3 regions of the Acetobacter papayae genome follow, and region 2 is predicted to be linked to each of the others. Evidence: predicted binding sites of a transcription regulator. Region 2 holds the regulator's gene; each other region holds the start of a gene.
The links. Region 2 encodes LexA, which represses DNA repair genes until DNA is damaged. Its sites were predicted from a motif close to TGTTCTANNTANGTTC; they were not measured.

Region 1: recA (recombinase RecA) is a predicted target of LexA. The motif match lies at 4,659-4,674, and genes of this name have one in related genera.
Region 3: radA (DNA repair protein RadA) is a predicted target of LexA. The motif match lies at 4,628-4,643, and genes of this name have one in related genera.

What each region holds. Positions count from the first base shown of each region.
Region 1 is NZ_JBDNWF010000043.1:4,493-10,997, reverse strand. Features, by position in the region: gene mdoH (glucans biosynthesis glucosyltransferase MdoH) at 1-879, opposite strand, end outside; gene ABF757_RS10930 (OpgD/OpgG family glucan biosynthesis protein) at 867-2,411, opposite strand; gene ABF757_RS10925 (winged helix-turn-helix domain-containing protein) at 2,513-2,866, opposite strand; gene ABF757_RS10920 (GNAT family N-acetyltransferase) at 2,941-3,471, shown strand; gene recA (recombinase RecA) at 3,554-4,588, opposite strand; gene ABF757_RS10910 (gamma-glutamyltransferase) at 4,799-6,292, opposite strand; gene ABF757_RS10905 (DsbA family protein) at 6,471-6,505, shown strand, end outside.
Region 2 is NZ_JBDNWF010000001.1:23,840-30,344, reverse strand. Features, by position in the region: gene ABF757_RS00120 (FtsB family cell division protein) at 101-430, shown strand; gene rpmG (50S ribosomal protein L33) at 549-716, opposite strand; gene ABF757_RS00110 (molybdopterin molybdotransferase MoeA) at 859-2,061, shown strand; gene lexA (transcriptional repressor LexA) at 2,193-2,858, shown strand; gene bioD (dethiobiotin synthase) at 2,925-4,379, opposite strand; gene ABF757_RS00095 (alpha/beta fold hydrolase) at 4,376-5,062, opposite strand; gene ABF757_RS00090 (aminotransferase class I/II-fold pyridoxal phosphate-dependent enzyme) at 5,055-6,245, opposite strand; gene ABF757_RS00085 (adenosylmethionine--8-amino-7-oxononanoate transaminase) at 6,304-6,505, shown strand, end outside.
Region 3 is NZ_JBDNWF010000012.1:8,970-15,474, forward strand. Features, by position in the region: gene ABF757_RS05650 (replicative DNA helicase) at 1-18, shown strand, start outside; gene ABF757_RS05655 (mechanosensitive ion channel domain-containing protein) at 88-2,568, opposite strand; gene ABF757_RS05660 (hypothetical protein) at 2,677-2,820, opposite strand; gene ABF757_RS05665 (ABC transporter ATP-binding protein) at 2,922-3,698, opposite strand; gene ABF757_RS05670 (MlaE family ABC transporter permease) at 3,723-4,508, opposite strand; gene radA (DNA repair protein RadA) at 4,719-6,107, shown strand; tRNA gene ABF757_RS05680 (tRNA-Gly) at 6,178-6,251, shown strand; gene ABF757_RS05685 (amino acid permease) at 6,445-6,505, shown strand, end outside.

The DNA of each region.
Region 1 (6,505 bases), on a different contig from region 2:
AATGACCGGCCCATAAACCCGCCCGGCAAACTGCTGCATACGCGCAAAAAGGGTTGTGCCACCAACAATAACGGGCAGGGTCTGGATCAGCCCCACACCGGGGTTACGCTCCATGGCGGCGGCCATGCGCACCAGCGTATCGCCCGACATGACGGAGTCCGCATCCAGCGTGACCATATGGTCGTAGGCACCACCGAAGCGGCGCACCCAGTCGCCCACATTCCCCGCCTTGCGCTCGGTATTGGCATGGCGGCGGCGGTAGAAAATACGCTGCGTCCCACCCGTGCTGGCGCGCAGGGCCAGAAAAGCGGCCTCTTCCTGCACCCACACATCCGGGTTGGTCGTATCGGACAGAATGAACAGGTCGAACGCGGCAAGCTGGCCTGTCTGCTCAAGGCTTGTGTAAATGGCCTTCAGCCCCGCCATGACACGCTCAGGCGGCTCATTATAGGTTGGCAGCAGCAGAGCGGTGCGCCGCTCAAGCCGGGGCAGGGGGCCGGAACGGCTGATACCCAGCCCCAGACCGCCCCGCAGCACCAGCGAGCAGAACCCCGCCACGGAAGACGTAAACGCCAGCGCAATCCACATGAACAGGGCGACGAACAGCACCAGCATGATGACGCCCAGCGTGGACATGCCGCCCCCGTCATCCATCACCTTATGCGTCCGCCATGCACCATAGGCGGTCATAAGCAGGGCAGAGCCGATTACCGCCAACCGCCGCAGAGCAATGCTGCGCGGCGAGGTCGCAGGCCTGCGCCCACGCCCTTCACGGTCAGGCCGGGCATGCAGATCCTGCACCGGCATGGCCAGAGGCGCTTCAGGCGGCAGGGCGTGGAACGAAGTTTCCTGCTCCGTGGTACCGCTCATGGTGTCCATCGGTAGAGCCACTGCTCGGAAATCGGGCCTGAATCGGTTTCCAGAACGCAGGACAGGTCAGCCACCTTGGCATCGCCCGGCGCGAAGGAGAACGTCACGCGGACGCCGTTGATCTCGGGATTGGGTTCTACCACCACGTTGCGCACGGTTCCGGCCGATGTCTTGGGCACGGCATGGAAATGCGTATCCTTGGGCAGATGGTCGAACGGTGCTCCGGCAAAATCCAGCGCGAAAAAGCGGGCATCCGGGTCGTCCGTCACGCCGCCCACGCGGGTTGCCCCCACACGCGCCATCGGTGTGGGGAAGGGCACATCCCACCCCCAGTACATGCGGTAGGTGTAGCTGTATTCCTTGCCAGCGCGCAGTGGCTCCTTGGGCCGCCAGAACGAGACGATATTGTCGTTCACCTCGTTAGGGGTAGGAATTTCCACCAGATCGACCCAGCCAGCCCCCCAGTCGCCAATGGGTTCCACCCAGAGCGACGGCCGTTTTTCGTAATGCAGGGCCAGATCTTCAAAGTCATGGAAAGCGCGGCGGCGCTGCATCAGCCCGAAACCACGCGGCGCAACATCCGAGAACGTGGAAACCTGCAGATCCAACGGGTTACGCAGCGGGCGGAACAACTGCTGGTCCGCGCCGGTCCACATCTGTAGGGCTTCGCTATCATGGGCCGCGGGACGCCAATCATCCACATGATTGCGATCATTGGCATCGAAATAGAACATGCCCGTCTGCGGGGCGATACCGCCCTGAGCAATGGTGGTGCGGGGGAACAGCGTGCTCTGCACGTCAAAAACCGTGGCATCCCCCGGGCGGATGGTAAAGCGGAACGCTCCGGCCAGCGAAGGGCTGTCGAGCAGCGCATGAATAACCACCGACTGCACGCCGGGCTGGGGTTTTTCCAGCCAGAAGGCCCGGAACAGCGCGAATTCCTCGCCTTTGGGGTCGCCCGTGCCATCTGCAAAACCACGGGCTGACAGGCCGTATGTCTGCCCCTTGGCCACGGCGCGGAAATAGGATGCACCCAAAAAGACGCAGAATTCTTCCATCACCCCGGGGGTATTGATGGCATTGCGCAGGCGCAGCCCGGCAAAGCCGAGGGAATCTCCCACGCGCAGAGCGGGGTCCGCATAGGTGAACAGGTCGGGAGAATACGGCACCGGCGTGGACTGACCGTCCTTGACCTCGTAAATCTCGATCCGGGGGCGGTAGAGAAAGCCGCGCGGAAAAAATTCCACGTCGAAAGCCAGCCCGTCATTCCCCCACAGGGCGCGGTCGGAACGGTAGGCAATGCCGCGGAACTGGTCGAAATTCAGGTTGTCCAGCACTTTGGGCAAAGACTGATCCGGCGCGCGATAGGCCGAACCCGCCAGCCTGCGGGCGATCTGCACAACCGTACTATCGTCAAACGTGCCCGTTGCGCCGCCCAGATCTTCCGCGCGGGCGCGCCCGATACCACCCCCGACAGACGCAGCTAGGGCAAGACCGGCCCCCCCTCGCATAAGATCACGCCGCTGAACCTCTGAAGACACGTTTTTCTCCCGCACTGTGCCCGCCCGTTCCGGCAGGGTTATTCATCATGCCCTACACTGTGACAGCCTTATAGGGTTTTTTCTTGGCAGTTTCTGAAGAACTATGAAGAAGCGACCGGGGCAAGGTAGTCTTCCAGCCGCCGCAGGGTGTCTGCCGCACCCTGTGTGGCCTGCTCCTCCGCCTGCCGATACAGGGCCAGCACCTCGCGCCCGCTTTCCGTCAGGCGCGCACCACCGCCCCCGCCGGGACGGGCCGCCACGACAGGCTCGGCAAAAAGTCGGTTGACGCTATCAACCAGCAACCATGTGCGGCGATAGGACATGCCCATAGCCCGCCCCGCTGCTGAAATGGAGCCAGTCTGCTCAATCTGTTCCAGAAGACGTATCTTGCCATGTCCGAGGGCTGGCGCATTGTCCGCATCCACCCGTAATGTCAGCCTCAGTCGTCGTGTCATGCCGTCCGCTTCTTACTGCCGCCTATCGGTCAGGGCACATCCCGCGCCACCTTCAGCCGTAACGGAACCCCTGTATGACCGCTTTTTGTGCAAATACCATCTGGCGCGGCATGACGCCAGACGATCTTGAAGCCGTCACAACACTGGCCGACACCATTCATGCCGACTACCCGGAGGATACCGCCATTTTTGCCGAAAGGCTGCGGCTGGCCCCCGAAGGCTGCCTTGTGCTTGAACATGAGGGAAAACTGAGCGGCTATCTGATAAGCCACCCGTGGCTGGGGCTTGTCTGCCCGCCGCTCAATACGCTGCTGGAGACCCTGCCCCAGCCTGCCGACCGATGGTACCTGCATGATATCGCGCTGGCCCCCACGGTGCGGGGCGGCGGCCATGCCCGCGAGGCCGTTGAACACGCACGCGGCCTTGCCCGTCAAAACGGGCTGCGCTGGCTGACCCTGACCTCCACCGGCCCGGCCCGCACGTTCTGGCTGGCGCAGGGCTTTGTGGAAGAACAGCCCACAGCCGAGGAACGGGCAATCCTCGCTTCCTACGACCCACAGGCGCAACTGCTTTCCTGCCCTATCCCGCCTGAGGGTGAGGCTTGATAGCAGGCCGTGAGCCGAGGCTGAAACCCCCGGCCCTGTAACCCCGGCCCCGTTTCAGGGCCGGTCTTGAGTGGTGTTGATCTTATTCGTCGTCTTCGTGCGCATCTGCATCCGGGGCGACCATCATGGCTTCGGCCACCACGCCTGCGTGTTCACGCACTTTCTTTTCAATATCGGCGGCCATTTCGGGATGATCACGCAGGAACTGCTTGGCGTTTTCACGCCCCTGCCCGATGCGCTGGCTGTCATAGGAGAACCACGCCCCCGATTTTTCCACCACACCCGCTTTCACGCCAAGGTCGATCAGTTCACCCACCTTGCTGATGCCTTCGCCATACATGATGTCGAATTCAACCTGCCGGAAGGGCGGGGCCATCTTGTTCTTGACCACCTTCACGCGTGTCTGGTTACCCGTGACCTCGTCCTTGTCCTTGATCGCGCCAATCCGGCGGATATCCATACGCACGGAGGAATAGAACTTCAGCGCGTTGCCACCCGTGGTGGTTTCGGGGTTGCCGAACATGACCCCGATCTTGAGGCGGATCTGGTTAAGGAAGATCATCAGCGTGTTGGAGCGCGCGACCGTGCCGGTGAGCTTGCGCAGAGCCTGGCTCATCAGACGGGCATGCAGGCCCACATGGCTGTCGCCCATATCGCCCTCAAGCTCGGCACGGGGCACGAGTGCGGCAACACTGTCTACCACCAGCACGTCAATCGCGCCGGAGCGCACCAGCGTATCGGCAATTTCCAGCGCCTGCTCACCCGCATCGGGCTGGCTGATCAGCAGGTTGTCAATATCCACACCCAGCTTGCGGGCATAGCCGGGGTCGAGCGCGTGCTCGGCATCGATAAAGGCGCAGGTGCCGCCTTTTTTCTGGGCTTCGGCAATGGCGTGCAGGGCCAGCGTGGTCTTGCCCGAGCTTTCCGGCCCGTAAATTTCCACCACGCGGCCACGCGGCAGACCGCCGATACCCAGTGCAATATCCAGCCCCAGAGACCCGGTCGAGATCACATCGGTCTGTTCTTTCGGGCGCTGGCCCAGCCGCATGACGGACCCCTTGCCGAACGCCCGTTCGATCTGCCCCAGAGCGCCTTCAAGAGCTTTTGCCTTGTCCATACCTGTCATCCTCCGCCGTGATCGCGCCGCAACGCGCGCGGGCTACCGCCTGCGCACCACATTAAGAATTTGATCTCCTTTTGTTCTTTTAGAACAAAAGGAAACATTTGCAAGAGAGAAAGCCAACCCCACCGCCCAAGCGGCACACGCCCCCCGATCCGTAAGCCTGAGGCCTGCAAACCGGAGGGTGCGCATTGTCAAACCGTCACGTTAGTGAACAGAGCGGGAAGGCACCGCAAGGCCTGAACCACGCGGGTCTGTCCAGCCAAAGCACGCACCCGCACCCGGCAGACCCGCCGGGCAGGACACAAAATTGGCCCGGCCCACACCATCCACCACCTGCGGAACAACCCCGGCCACAGCAGAACGCAGGGCAATGGCAGCCGTATCCGCCGCCACATTCTGCCCCGAAGCCGCAGCCACGGCCCGGAACTGCCCACCCGCATGGGCAATGCCCACAGGCAGCAGCGGCAGCGGCCTGCGCGCGGGTGAAGCCCCCAGCACGATACCGGTCGAGCCCGCCACGCGGCCAGTGCCGAACAGGTTATCCATGGTCAGGGCACAACCCACCGACAGGCCCTGCCGATCTGTCACCACAAACGTGGTGGATGCGGGCAGCGGCGGCAAAGACCCGCCCGAAGGCAGTGCGCCGGAATTGAGCAGGGCCTGTGCATCGGCAGTGCTGACAGCCGCACCCGCGCCACCCGCGCGCGCGCGCCAGCCCGCTACAACCTGCTCGGCATGGATACCCTGCCCACCGGCCAGATAGGCCGCAGCCATACCCAGCCCGCCATCGGCTGGCGGCGGCAGAGTGCTGATATCCACCCCATCCACATGGATCGTCAGCGGCTTGAGCGCTGTGGCAACACTCGTGCGCAGGTCGGCTGCTGTCAGCCCCGCACCGGCTTCCTGTGCACCTTCAATAAAGGTCTGGCCCAGCGCACCGTTATACAGGTCGCCCACACCGGCAATGCGCAGGCGCTCCAGCGCGCCGCCAAGCCGGGTCTGCACCAGTATGTCGTTCATGCCCAGCACATCGCCCGAGCCATTACCGAAAATGTCACGGGCCTTTTCATCCGCCAGCAGGGCGGAACGCACCACCTTGAGGTCCGATGCCAGCAGGCCGCTCACCACCACACCCCGTGCGGCCATATCGCGTGCGGGGGCGATCAGGTCAGCAAAGTCCACGCTGCCATAGCGCATCTGCATCAGAAACAGTCCGCGTGCGAGCATCGGCACCGAAGCCGGGCGATCCGTCACACCGGCTGGTGTCGCAACCGCAACCCTGCGGCCCTTTACAAAAACCGGCTGAGGAGCGGCACTGGCCACCATGCTGCCTGCCTTGGGAAGGAACACAAAAGCCTGCCCCTGTGCCTCGCCCGGTTTCCAGGCCAGACACGCGCCACCGCCGCCCAGCGCCGCGCGCGAAGGCAGCGTAACCGCCAGCGCCATGCCCAGTGCCGCCGCCGCATCCGCCGCGTTACCACCCTGCGCCAGCACGTCACGCGCGACCAGCACCGCGCGCGGGTCATCCGCCGCGACAGAGCCGGTAAAGCCTGTAACCTTTGCCTGTGTCAGATAGGGATCAGCGCTGCAGGCCGTCAGGGAGCCTGTCATGGCCAGCGCGAGCGCCGCCCCGCGCAGACGCCCCGGCAGGCGGGAACGGGTCTGGACGTAACGGTTAGTCTTGAATCGGGCAGCCACGCCTTGATATCTCCGTTGATAGGCCCACCCGGCGGGCGGACGTCTCTTTTCCATCTTCTTTTCGATTAACCTGCTTTCTTGCGGGCAGCAACAGACATGCGCGCGCACAGGCCACGGCCCCCCTTGCGAGAGCCCGCGCTCGTGCCATACCATCCCGTTTTACGGAGTACCCAACCTTATGCGCGCACTCGCCTCGTTTTTTCGCCCCGCCCG
Region 2 (6,505 bases):
GCAATCCGGCGCGCTGCAATTCCCTTTACCGGCCTGCATATGTGGTTTAGTACTGTAAAGGTGCTGTACTTCGCACATTTTACAAGCAGGACTGGAAAACGTGCAGATAGGCCGCTTTATTCGCCGTGTTGTTCGCGCTGTCGTACCGCCCACCGTATTCCTCGGAATTACGGTGTATTTCGGCTGGAACGCCACGCAGGGCGACCATGGCATGCAGGCATATCAGCAGCAGCTTGGCCTGCTGGCACAGGCACAGCAGGCACAGCAGGACGCCCTGACCGAACAGGCCGCATGGCGGCGGCGCGTCAACGGCCTGAAAGAACAGTCTCTCGATACCGATATTCTGGATGAACGCGCCCGCGCCATGATGAACATGGCCGACAAGAACGATATCGTCATTCCCTATGACCGGCATGACCCTTTATTCTGATCACGCGCGGCTTGTCTGGCCTAGAACGAAAAACGGCGCCCTGAGGCGCCGTTTTTCGTTGTGTGGAACAAAGCCCACCGTAACAGGCGGCTATGCCGCCCGCCCCGTTCCGCTAGATTTATTTAATCTTGGCTTCGCGGAAAACGACGTGCTTGCGCGCGACGGGATCGTACTTCTTGAGTTCCATCTTGCCCGTGTGAGCGCGGGCATTCTTTTTGGTCACGTAGAAGTAACCCGTGTCGGCCGTCGAAACGAGACGGATCTTGATGACATTGGTCTTGGCCATGATTTCCTCGGCAGAGCGTGTTTACGGAACCGGACATGCGGCTCCGGCGATGTTCAAGTGGCCGCAAAATGCCATACAAAAGAAAAAGGTCAAGCTTTCTTGCACCAAAACAGTACCTCGGGCAGCAAAAGGAGAATAATTTATGCTTGATGTGGCCACAGCGCGCGCACGGATCCTGTCGGGCATTGTCGCCTGCGGGCAGGAAACCGTGCCACTCGGCAGCGCGCTTGGGCGTGTTCTCGGCCTTGATGTGCACGCCCGCCGGGCCAATCCGCCTGTGTCGGTTTCCGCCATGGATGGCTATGCCGCCCGCGCACAGGACGCCACAGAAGGCGCTGTACTCCATGTTATAGCCGAAGCCCCTGCAGGCCACCCCACGGCGCATGTCATCCAGCCGGGCGAGTGCGTGCGGCTTTTCACCGGCAGCCAGATCCCCGCCGGAGCCGATACGGTTATCATTCAGGAAAACACGCAGCGCGAGGGAGACCGGATCACCCTCACACACGCCTCTGCCGCAGGCCGGTTTATTCGCATGCAGGGGCAGGATTTCGCTCAGGGCACATGCCTGCTGCAAGCGGGCACCAGACTCGGCCCCAAGGAAATCGGCCTTGCGGCGGCGAGTGGGCATGCGTGGCTGACCGTCACCCGCAAACCGCGCGTAAGCGTTCTGAGCACGGGAGATGAAATTGCCCTGCCCGGCGACCCCGTTCGTGAGGATGGTATTTTCAATTCCGCACTGTTCATGGTGACGGCCTGCCTGCAACAGGCCGGAGCCGAGGTGCTCATGCTCCCCTCCGCACGGGACACCACACGCTCCCTGACCGAAGCCTTTGCCCAAGCGCGCCAGAGCGACATGCTGGTGACGATAGGTGGTGCCAGTGTCGGGGCCTATGACCTTGTCCGCCAGTCGCTGACCGATATCGGCCTCACGCTCGATTTCTGGAAAATCGCCATGCGACCCGGCAAGCCCCTGCTTTCGGGGCATATCGGCTCTACCCCCATCATCGGCCTGCCGGGCAACCCGGTGGCAGCGCTGGTCTGTTCCACGGTGTTTGTGGCCCCCGCCATCCAGCGCATGATGGGCATGGCTGTTGCTGACACGCTCCCCACCGAACCGGCCATACTGGGTGTGGATGTCGGCCCGAACGACCAGCGGCAGGATTTCCTGCGTGCCACATTGTCCAACGCTCCAGCACCCGACAGCCTGCCCGTTGTCACGCCTTTCGCCAGTCAGGACTCCGCACAGCTTCACATTCTGGCGCAGAGCCAGGCCCTTATCATCCGCGCCCCCCATGCCCCGGCGGCGGCGGCAGGGAGCCCATGCCAGATCGTGCGTCTTTCATGACCCGCCCAAAGCCGCAATCACCGCAAAGAAATTGAGCGGAACCACCGGGAAGCAATTGACAGAAAACGAGAACTTACATAGAACAAAAAGCGGGCTTTCCCGATTTTTTCACTTGCTTTCCGGGGTGCGAAATGCTGACACGCAAACAGCACAAACTTCTTCTGTTCATTGATTCGCACCTCAGGCAAACGGGCTTTTCCCCTTCCTTTGACGAAATGCGCGAAGCCATGGGCCTGCGCTCCAAATCAGGTATTCACCGCCTGATTTCGGGGCTGGAAGAGCGCGGTTTTCTGCGCCGCCACCATCACCGTGCTCGTGCGCTCGAGGTCATTCAGTTGCCGGGAGCCGAGGCAGAACTGCCCGCTAACGTAATTCGTGCGCGCTTTAACCGCCCCGCACAGGAAAACGAGCAGGAAACCATCAAGGTGCCGCTCTACGGCCGTATTGCCGCCGGCCTGCCGATTGAGGCCGTGGCCTCCGCAGGGGCCAGCCTGAGCGTGCCTGCGGCCATGCTGGGCAACGGCGAATATTACGCGCTGGAAGTCGCTGGCGATTCCATGATCGAAGCCGGTATCATGGATGGAGATCAGGTGATCATCCGCAAGACCGATCAGGCCGAAAACGGGCAGATTATCGTGGCCCTGATTGATGAAAGCGAAGTCACGCTCAAGCGCCTGCGCCGCAAAGGCGGCATGATTGCGCTTGAACCCGCAAATGCACGCTACGAAACACGGATTGTTCCCGCCGACCGGCTCCGCATCCAAGGCCAGCTCAGCGGCCTGCTGCGGCAGTACTAACCGCCTTCATACACAGGTTCAGCCGCCAGCCCCTCTGGCGGCTCCCCTTACGGGGGAAGCAGCGCCTTACGCGCCAGCAATCTCTGACCATGGCGGAAGCAGGGCTGCCAGCCTCTCCACGGTCGGAGCATCTAGCTCGGCTTCATGCGGGATTTCGGCCAGAATCCGCACCTTACCCTTATCGGCAATCGTACGGCTGTTTTCCGGGTTGGGCGGGCCATTCAGCACCACACCTGCCACGGCAATACCTCGGGCACGCAGGGCCTCAAGGCTGAGCAGCGTATGATTGAGCGTGCCCAGCCCACTGCGTGCCACCAGCACAACAGGCAGCCCCCAACGCTGCGCCAGATCGACCATCATGATCTCGTCCGTCACTGGCACCATCAAACCGCCAGCCCCTTCCACCACAAGCGGTTGCTGCGGCGCCTCCATAGGCAGGGCCAGCAGGGCGGGGTCGATCGTCACACCTTCCGCACGCGCGGCTGCTTCGGGAGATAGCGAGGCCTGATAGGCCCCGGCGGGTGGGAAACACCGCACGCCCTGCCCCTGCATGGACTCTCCCCCTGCCAGTCTGGAAACAGTCGGGGTATCGCCTTCCTCATCCGCAAGCCCGCTTTGCAGGGGCTTCCAGTATAGCGCCTGCCAGCGCCGCACCAGACAGGCCGAAACCAGCGTTTTGCCCACACCGGTATCGGTTCCGGTTACGAACACACCCGCACGCGCCGGGCGTCGGAAACACCCATATGCCAGTTCCCACGTTACGGCAGCGCCGCTTTCCTCAAAACGGGTGGCCACACGCCTCAGCGCCCCGGCACTCATGCCTGAGGCATCTGCCCGCGGCGTATTGGCTCCGGTTGCCTTCAGATGCCGGACAAAATCCAGCCCCGTGCCAAAGGCCTGCACACAGCGCTCAGCCCGCCATACGCCCTGACAAGGATACGGCACCCAAAGGGCCAATGCCGCCATATCCGGGTAAGCAGGCGTTGCGGGCCTCTGCCCTTCCTGCTCACACGCTGTCTGCCACTCGGCAAACGTGCCCGCGCGCAGGGTCGAAACCGCCAGCACGCCACCGGGTGCCAGCAGGCCCGCCAGCCGGTTCAGGGCTTCAGCTGGGTTATCCAGCCATTGCAGCACCAGATTGCCGCAAATGACATCAAACGGGCCGCCGATATCCGGCATAGCGGCGTCCATCAACCGGACATCCACCCGCGTACCCAGCCGGGCAGTGACACGCTCAAGCATCTGTGGGGCGTAATCCGTCGCCAGAATATGGGCCTGCGGCCACAGGGCACATAGCTGCGCACTCAAAAAGCCAGTGCCACAGCCAATTTCCAGCACGCGCAAAGGTGTATGCGCCCGCTCGGCCATAGTGTGCGCCAGATCGCCCGCCAGAGTGCGCGCCGCCACCCGCTGGAGTGTTGCAGCCTCGTCATAGCCCTGCGCGCCATCAAAACGGTCGCGGATATGCGCCTGCCGTAGCGTAACGGGCTGCGGTGTTTCTCCTGTCAAGGAACCGGTCATAACGGCATCTCCCGCATTGTCTGGCGGCACCGCTCCACAAAAGCAGCGCAGGTGTCCGGGTCGGTCTGTGGCAGCAGGTGCCCCCCTTTTGCCCAGAGGGGATCAAGCGTTCCTGGCAGGGACGCCACGGTCATGGCCTGAGGCACGATCGGGTCTTCCTGCCCGGCCAGCACGGCCACACGCCCCTGCATACCTGCCAGCGAGGTGCGGGCATCGCCCTCGCGCAAAAGGGCCAGCCCTGCGGTGAGAGCAGGCACATCCAGCGCCATTTCCTCGGCTAGAGGCGCAGCGCCACAACGCGCGCGAAAATCGTTCACAACGGTCAGGGGAGTCCTGTCCAGTCCCTGTACCATACGCCCCAGCACGCGCGGCGCTACACCGGCGGAAAAATCTGGCCGTGCTGCAAAGCAGCCAAAAGCATTGATCCCTGCCAGAAAACTGCCTTCCGGTAAGCTCACCTGACTGGCCAGCCACAAAAAGCCCAGTGAATGTCCTACGGCCAGCACAGGGCCACCCGCCTGACAGAACGCCGCCAGCGATGTCGGGTCCACCCCCTGCCCGCCGCCGAAAAAGCCTAAATCGGCCACGGTAACATCAGACCAGCCCAACCTTTCGCGCAGCGGGGCCCAGAACGCAGGTCCAAAACCCCAGCCATGAACCAGCACCACACGGGGGTCAGTCATGAGGCAGGCTCCGGCTGGCCTGTATAATGGCTGTAGCCAGCGCTTCCACCTGCTCATGGGTGTGGTGTGCATGCAGCACCACACGCAGGCGACAGGCACCCGGCGGCACCGTGGGCGGGCGAATGGCTACGGCCAGAAAACCAGCCTGTTCGACCGCACGGGCAAGCGCCAGGGCATCCTGTTCGCGCCCGACAATAACCGGCACGATCTGCGTGGATGACGGGCCGACATCCAGCCCCTGTTCGGTCATACGCTGGCGAAACAGGTCTGCCAGTTCAGCCACATGAGCACGGGAGTGGTCCATGCCCGGCAGCAGGTCCAGCGCCGCGTCCACCGCCCCCAGCACCAGAGGTGACGGTGCAGTGGAAAACACAAACCCCGAGGCCGCGTTTTCCAGCCAGCGGCACACAGCATCCGAGGCCGCTACAAACGCCCCCATACTGCCCAGCCCCTTGCTGAAAGTGCCCACGACCAGATCTGCCCGCCCGGCCACAAGCCCCTTGCCCTGTGCCCCCAGAATACCCGTGGCATGCGCCTCATCCACACACAAAAACGCATTATACTGGCGGGCAAGGGCATGCAGCGTTTCCAGATCGGCACGGTCGCCATCCATGCTGAACACGCTTTCCGTCAGGATCAGCCGCAGACCCGGCCCTGCGGCCTGTTCCAGCACGGCGCGCAGGTGCTCCATATCGTTATGACGGAACCTGACCGGCCTGATACCCGCAGCCGCACAGCCCTGATACAGGCTGGCATGCATGAGCCTGTCTGCCAGAACCGTGGCCGGAGCCCCCGTCACCTGCCGCGACAGGCTGGCAAGAGCAGGCACTATGGATGCGTTAGCCTGCCAGCCGGAAGAAAAAATCCGTGCAGCCTGCATGCCCTTGAGCGCTGCCAGCCTGTTTTCCAGCCCACGGGTGGCAGGCATGGAGCCTGTAACCAGCCGCGATGCCCCACTGCCGCTACCAAAAAGCCGCCCCCACTCCGCCCCGCGTTCAGCCAGCAGAGGGTGCGTGCGCAGGCCCAGATAGTCGTTGGAGGAAAAATCCACCACGCTCGCACCCTCGGCACCCTGCCGCAGGAACGCACCACCCTCGGCACGCCAGTCCCGGCACGACCGTAGACGGCCCTGCCCGGCGAGAGTATCCAGCCCTTTAAGAAACAGATCATCAAACCGCATCATGACACGACTTGGTGCCGGAGCGCGCGCCTTCGGTCAATCTTCCAGCTAGGACACGCGCATGAATACCGCTTCTTCCAACACTCACGCGGCCCATGCCCCCCTGACACCGGCCCCCGCATGGTACGAGCAGGGCCTGCCCCATATCTGGCTACCCTACAGCCAGATGCAGACCGCCCCGCCGCCCCTGCCCTGCGTTGCAACACAAGGTAGCCGCATAACGCTGGCGGATGGCCGCACGCTGGTCGATGGCGTGGCCGCTT
Region 3 (6,505 bases), on a different contig from region 2:
ACCATGCACGACCATTAAGGGCGTGCCCTGTAAGCCCTGTCTGTAGCCATGCTCTACGCAAGACTACTGACAGGGTAAGGGTGTTTTTCAGCTCGATGGTGTTTCCGTGTCGCGCACCAGCAGTAACTGCCGTGATGCGACGGCAATTCCCTGTTCATGAAAAGCCTGCCAGAGCGCGCGCAGGGCTACGGGTCTGGCCAGCTTGATTGTCAGGTCGGCCCGTGCGGTGGCGGTGCCGGTCAGCAGCACGGAGCCATCTTCCACCGAGGTCATGTCCACCGTAACAGGGGCCATGCCATCCACCGCGTCGCAGGCGGTCAGTGTATCGGCCATAACCTGCATGGCCCGGTCGAGATCGGAGGTGAACGGCAGGTCGAGTGTTACAGTAAACACGCCGGGTTTCTGGGCAGCCGTTGCGTTCTTGACCGCAGAGGTAATGAACTGCGAGTTCGGCACGATCATGATGGATTTGTCGTCCAGCAGGATATCGGTGGAGCGTACGCTAATCCGTCCGACCTTGCCCGTTACCCCGGCGATCGTCACCGTATCTCCAACCGAGACAGGGCGCTCAGCCATGAGGATGATACCGGAGACGAAGTTCTGCACAATGGATTGCAGGCCAAAGCCGATCCCCACTGACAGGGCGCTGACAACCCATGTCAGGCTTTTGACCGTAACCCCCAGCACCGACAGCATGGCCAGCCCGATGAGAATCCATGCCGAATAGCCCAGAATGCCAAGAATGGATGCCTGAGCGCCCGTATCCAGCCGGGTGGTGGGAAAGAATTTCTGGCTGAACCAGCTTTTGACCAGATTGATGACATAGTGCCCGGCAATCAGCAGCCCGACACAGAGCAGAACGGCGTTGAGCGAGACAAAATGTGTGTCGGCATTGGTCTGGCCATTGAACAGGAAACCAAGCTGCGTCCAGACCTGCGAAGGGTCGAACCCGCCGCCCGAACTCGCGACAGCAAACAGCACTACCAGCAAAAGCAGGTTGACCGCGCCGGGAATAAGTACGCTGATCTGGTTGACCAGCCGCGCCGGTATGCCAAGTGCTGTCAGGCGCTGGCCCAGACTGCCATGCGCGCATAGTGTTGTAGCGCAGAGCGTGCTGGACAGGAGCGAGACCAGCAGCAGGCCCGCCAGCGTGATGCTCATCATGCTCAGCCAGGAGATGATGGTATAGGCCAGCGGAATATAACCCGAAAACACCGCCAGCCAGCAGACGATTGCAACCGTCATGGCCAGACTGCGCAGCAACTGCGCAAGGGGCGGGTTGTCTTCGTCTTCCGTATTGGCCGTTACCCGCAACTCACGCGGGATGGCAAACAGTAGCGGGCTGACAGCCAGCGTAAAGGCAGCATCCATCAACTGCACGGAAAGCAGGGATAGGCCGCTATGGGTATCCATGTAACGCAACGCGCCGCGCACAAGCATGGCCCCGGCCAGCCATGCAGGGAACAGGCGCAGGTTTCTGGCCAGTTCGTCGGGTATGGTGAAAACCCGCCATTCCTTCGCGCGGGAAAACAGGCACCAGCCCAGTTCCAGCACAAAACCGCATAAGGGGGCCTGTGTCGCCACCATGTCGGCCAGAACAGCCAGATCACCCTGGGCTGCCGGGTTGTCGAAAGACAGGATATTCCACAGGATCTGGCACGAAAAACCCCATGCCGCCGTGGCTATGGCGGCGCAGGCGAGGGTAGCGGTAATCGGGCGCAGGCGGCCAAAAGGCACAAAGCGACTCACCAGCCTGCGCACAGGGCCGTGGCAGCACAACCACATCGCCATAAGCAGGGCCGTACCCGCAATCCCCCCTAGCGTGATGAAGACGCGCGAGCCGCTAAAGGCAACGCCTGTCAGGGCTACGGTCTGTTGGGCCAGTTCATGCAGGTGGGTGCTGTCCTGCCGGAACGCCCCCGCCAGACCGGACCAGAAATTGATACCCAAGGGTGAGGGAAAACGCTGCCAGAGTGTCGCCTGCTGAATGGCGCTCCCATGCTGGCGCAGAGCGCTGATAAGCTGCTGGGCTTCGGCCTGATACAGCTTCAGCCGCATCATGCGTGCATCCACCTCTTTTTGGCGGCGTGTCAGCGTGTTGCGCTGCTCGGTAATGGAGGCGGCCTCGGCTGGGTCGCCCGCGGCTGGGGGCTTGCCCAGAATGTCCAGAAAATTCTGGTACATGGCGTGGTAGGGCTTCAGCCGTGTCATCAGTGTATCGGCCTGCGTGGCCACAGCCGTTGCCCGTTGCAGCAGGGCGGCCAGATCGGCGGAAGTATGGCCCGTATCGTGGTCCTGCAGGCCGGTATCGTAAATGGTGCGGATTTCCGCTTCCATGTCGTCCAGCGTCTGGTCAGGTGCGCTGTTTTCCGCGCGGGCGATAAAGGCGCTGGCCAGCCCGCCGGGCACATTGCCGCTGGCTGCGGGCTGGGTGGGGTTGGCCGTATCGGTGCGCGCTGTGGCTGTGGCAGCGTGGGCCTGCTGCCCATGGCCCGCAATCAGGGCAAGAACCAACCCTGCAAGCAAGGGCAGACGGCGCAGGGAGGAGAAAAAAAGCTGATGGCGCATTGGGCTGTCGTAGCTCCGCTTTACCGTATGCCTTGCGTGGCTGCCTCGTGCGTGAACCTCCCGAAAGAAAGGGGAATGATGTCAGGGAGTTTCAGGCCGGGCGGCGGGTCAGGTGCCGCTGTTCTGGATATGAGCGCGGAACCCCAGTTTTTCCAACTGAGCGGGGGAGGTAATGTGGCGGGGGGTCGAATGGAACATCCCGCACGCGGAAAGGCCCAGCGCACAAGCCAGTAACAGGACTGCACGTTTCATGATGTTGTCTTTCTCCACGGTTGAACGGGCCGTTTCTCTTTCGTCTTTCTATCTCACCCGCACGCAGCGCGGGCAAGCCAAGAAGTGCGCCTGCGCGCCCGCTAGCGCCGCAGTTCCATGGTGATAGGCCCTTCGCGGCGACCGTGGGTGAACTGGTCTACATACGGGTTGCCGCTGTCCATCAGGGTGCTGGCGGCCCCCTGCCAGACCAGTTGCCCCCGATAGAGCATGGCCGCCTGATCGCCTATGCGCTGGGCGGAGGCCATGTCATGCGTAATGGCTATGGCGGTGGAGCCGAGCGTTTTGACGCAGTTTACAATCAGCCCGTCGATAACGGCCCCCATAATGGGGTCCAGCCCGGTTGTAGGTTCATCAAAAAACAGCATGTCAGGCCGGGCGGCGATAGCGCGTGCAAGGCCTACGCGTTTTTGCATGCCCCCGGACAGTTCCGCCGGATAGAGGTCTCCCACCGAAGGATCGAGCCCGACTTGCGCCAGAATGCCACCAGCCTCGCTCCGGGCATTGCGGCGTGACAGGCGCTTGCGCGCCAGCAGCCCGAAGGTGACATTTTCCCATACGGGCAGGCTGTCAAACAAGGCGGCGTTCTGGAACAGCATGCCTATTTCGCCACGTAGGCTTTCGCGGCGGCTGTCCGGGGCGGTCAGGATATTTTCGCCGTCGATTTCAATACTGCCGGAATCGGGGGTCATCAGTCCCAGAATGCAGCGCAGCAGAACGGATTTTCCAGAACCTGAACCGCCGATGATCACGCATGAGGTGCCCTGCGCCACATCCAGCGTGACACCATCGAGCACCTTTTTGCTGCCGAAAGACTTGTGCAGGTCGCGGATACGGATTTTCGGGGGCGCATCTGTCATGCGGGGCGGCGGTCCTTATGGTGTTCAGTGCGAGAAAAACAGGTCCGTTATCAGGTAATCGAAGGCCAGCAGCAAAATGGAGGCCGCGACCACGGCGGCTGTGGTGGCGGAGCCCACACCTTCGGCCCCACCCTTGCTGTTATAGCCATGGTAGCAGCCCATGAGGGTTATCAGAAACCCGAAGAGTGCCGCCTTGACCAGCCCGACCGTAACATCCTCGGTTTTCAGGGCGTTGAGTGTGGCGGTAATATACGCAGTGGCGGAAAAATCGAGCTTGACCACCGCCACCAGAAAACCCCCAGCAACCCCCAGCACGTCGGCTATCAGCACCAGCAGGGGCAGGGCGACCAGCCCGGCCAGCAGCCGTGGGGCCACCAGATATTTCATGGGGTTGGTGGACAGGGTATCCAGCGCATCAATCTGGTCGGTCACGCGCATGGTGCCAATCTGGGCCGCCATGGCCGCACCCACACGCCCCGCGACCATAAGCCCCGCCAGAACCGGGCCCAGTTCACGGGTAACGGCCAGCACCACAATACCGGCAATGGCACTTTGCGCATGATACTGGGCAAAGCCCGTATAGGATTGCAGGGCAATCACCCCGCCCGAGAACAGCGCTGTCAGTGCTACCACAGGCAGTGAGAAAAACCCGGTTTCGAGAAAACTGCCCCAGAACACCCGCCCGTAAAAAGGCGGGCGGACAATATGCGACAGGCCCGAGAGAGCAAAGAGCGTGATCGCCCCTGTTGCGCGGAGAAGGGAAAGGGTGGCGCGGCCTATACCGGCCACGAGATCAAGCGCCATATCCATGGATCGGGGCTGTCTGCTCCTGCGCGTGTGGGTGGGTGCGGTATCGCTCTGCTGGCCTAGCGTGGATGGAGGGGGTTCGTCAAAGTGCCTGTGCGCGTCATGGGGCGTGGGCTTGAGTTTGTTCCTGTTTTATTCCATTTTGTGCTGGGGCGGATAACAGCCGCGCCATGCCGTGCCGGGCTGTGCCGCGCGGAGTAGCAAGGAGTGGCCGTGGCCAAAAAACCAGCCCGTCAGTACGGATGCACCGCTTGCGGGGCCGTGCATGCCAAATGGGCCGGGCAGTGCGATGCCTGTCAGGAATGGAACACCCTTGAGGAACTGCCAGTGGAGCCACTGGCGGCATCTTCCGCCGCGCGGGCCGTGCCGGGGCGGCGTGTCAAGCTGGAGGCGCTACAGGGGGTCGTACAGCCACCGCCGCGCGTGCGCTCAGGCATTGCGGAGCTTGATCGCGCACTGGGCGGTGGGCTGGTGCCTGCCTCTGTCGTGCTGGTCGGGGGTGATCCGGGTATTGGCAAATCCACGCTGCTGTTGCAGGCGGCCAGCCGTCTGGCCGAGCAGGGTGAGCGGGTTTTGTATATTTCGGGCGAAGAGGCGGTGGATCAGATCCGCCTGCGCGCCCGGCGGCTGGGGGTGGAAGGTGCGAAGCTGGAACTGGCCGCCTCCATCAACGTGGCTGACATTATCGCAACCGCCGAGGCAGAGGCCGATGTGCGGGTGGTTGTAATCGATTCTATCCAGACCATGTGGCTGGAAACGGTGGAAAGTGCGCCGGGCACGGTTTCGCAGGTCAGGGCCTGCGCGTTTGAACTGATCCGCTCGGCCAAGCGCCGGGGCTTTTGCCTTATCCTTGTGGGGCATGTCACCAAGGAAGGTGCACTGGCAGGCCCGCGCGTGCTTGAGCACATGGTGGATGCCGTCATGTATTTCGAGGGTGACCGTGGGCACCAGTTCCGCATTTTGCGGGCCGCCAAGAACCGTTACGGCGCAACGGATGAAATTGGTGTGTTCGCCATGACGGATCGCGGGTTGGAGGAAGTCAGCAATCCTTCAGCGCTGTTCCTAGCCGAGCGGCGCGGCAATATTGCGGGGTCTGCCGTGTTTGCTGGGCTTGAAGGCTCACGTCCTGTCCTGCTGGAAGTGCAGGCCCTGCTGTCGCCCAAAGGGGGAGATGGTGCGCCCCGCCGTGCCGTGGTGGGGTGGGATAGCGGGCGGCTGGCCATGCTACTGGCCGTGCTGGAAACACGCTGCGGGCTGAAACTTTCGGGCATGGATGTCTATCTGAACGTTGCCGGAGGGCTGAAAGTGGCCGAACCGGCGGCTGATCTGGCTGTGGCTGCCGCACTGGTTTCAGCCGCGACTGGCGTGCCAACCAGCCCCGGTGCGGTCTATTTTGGCGAAGTCGGGCTTTCGGGAGAGATCCGTCAGGTTGCGCAGGCAGATTCCCGCCTGAAGGAAGCTGCCAAGCTGGGCTTTACACAGGCTGTTCTGCCGCGCCGGGTTGCACGGGGCAGCGCGCCTGCCCGGCCGCCTGAAGGGTTGACCCTGCGCGAGAGCGGGCATGTGTCTGATCTGGTCAGCCCAGACGCGCAGGGTGAGTAAGCGGGAAAATACACCCTTCGGATTGCCAGTCCGCTGATCCGGGGTTATAAGGCAGCCACTGGTTCGCCACGCGGATGTAGTTCAATGGTAGAACGGCAGCTTCCCAAGCTGCATACGGGGGTTCGATTCCCCTCATCCGCTCCAGTTTCCCCCCGATTCTGATGACGTGCCGGACAAGACCATGCACTGGGCATGGTTCTGCCTCGTGGCGCTGTCTGTCCCCTTTGTGTTCGGCAGGGCCGGTGCGCTTTGGATATTGTTCCGTTTCAAGTATGATCGATCAGTTCGATCACGCAGGGACACTATAGAGATCGGGCGACAGTAAAGGATTTTCCGCATGGCACAGGCAAAGACCGCACAGCCCGTCAAATCGGGCGCGGGTCTTCGGAACCGGCATA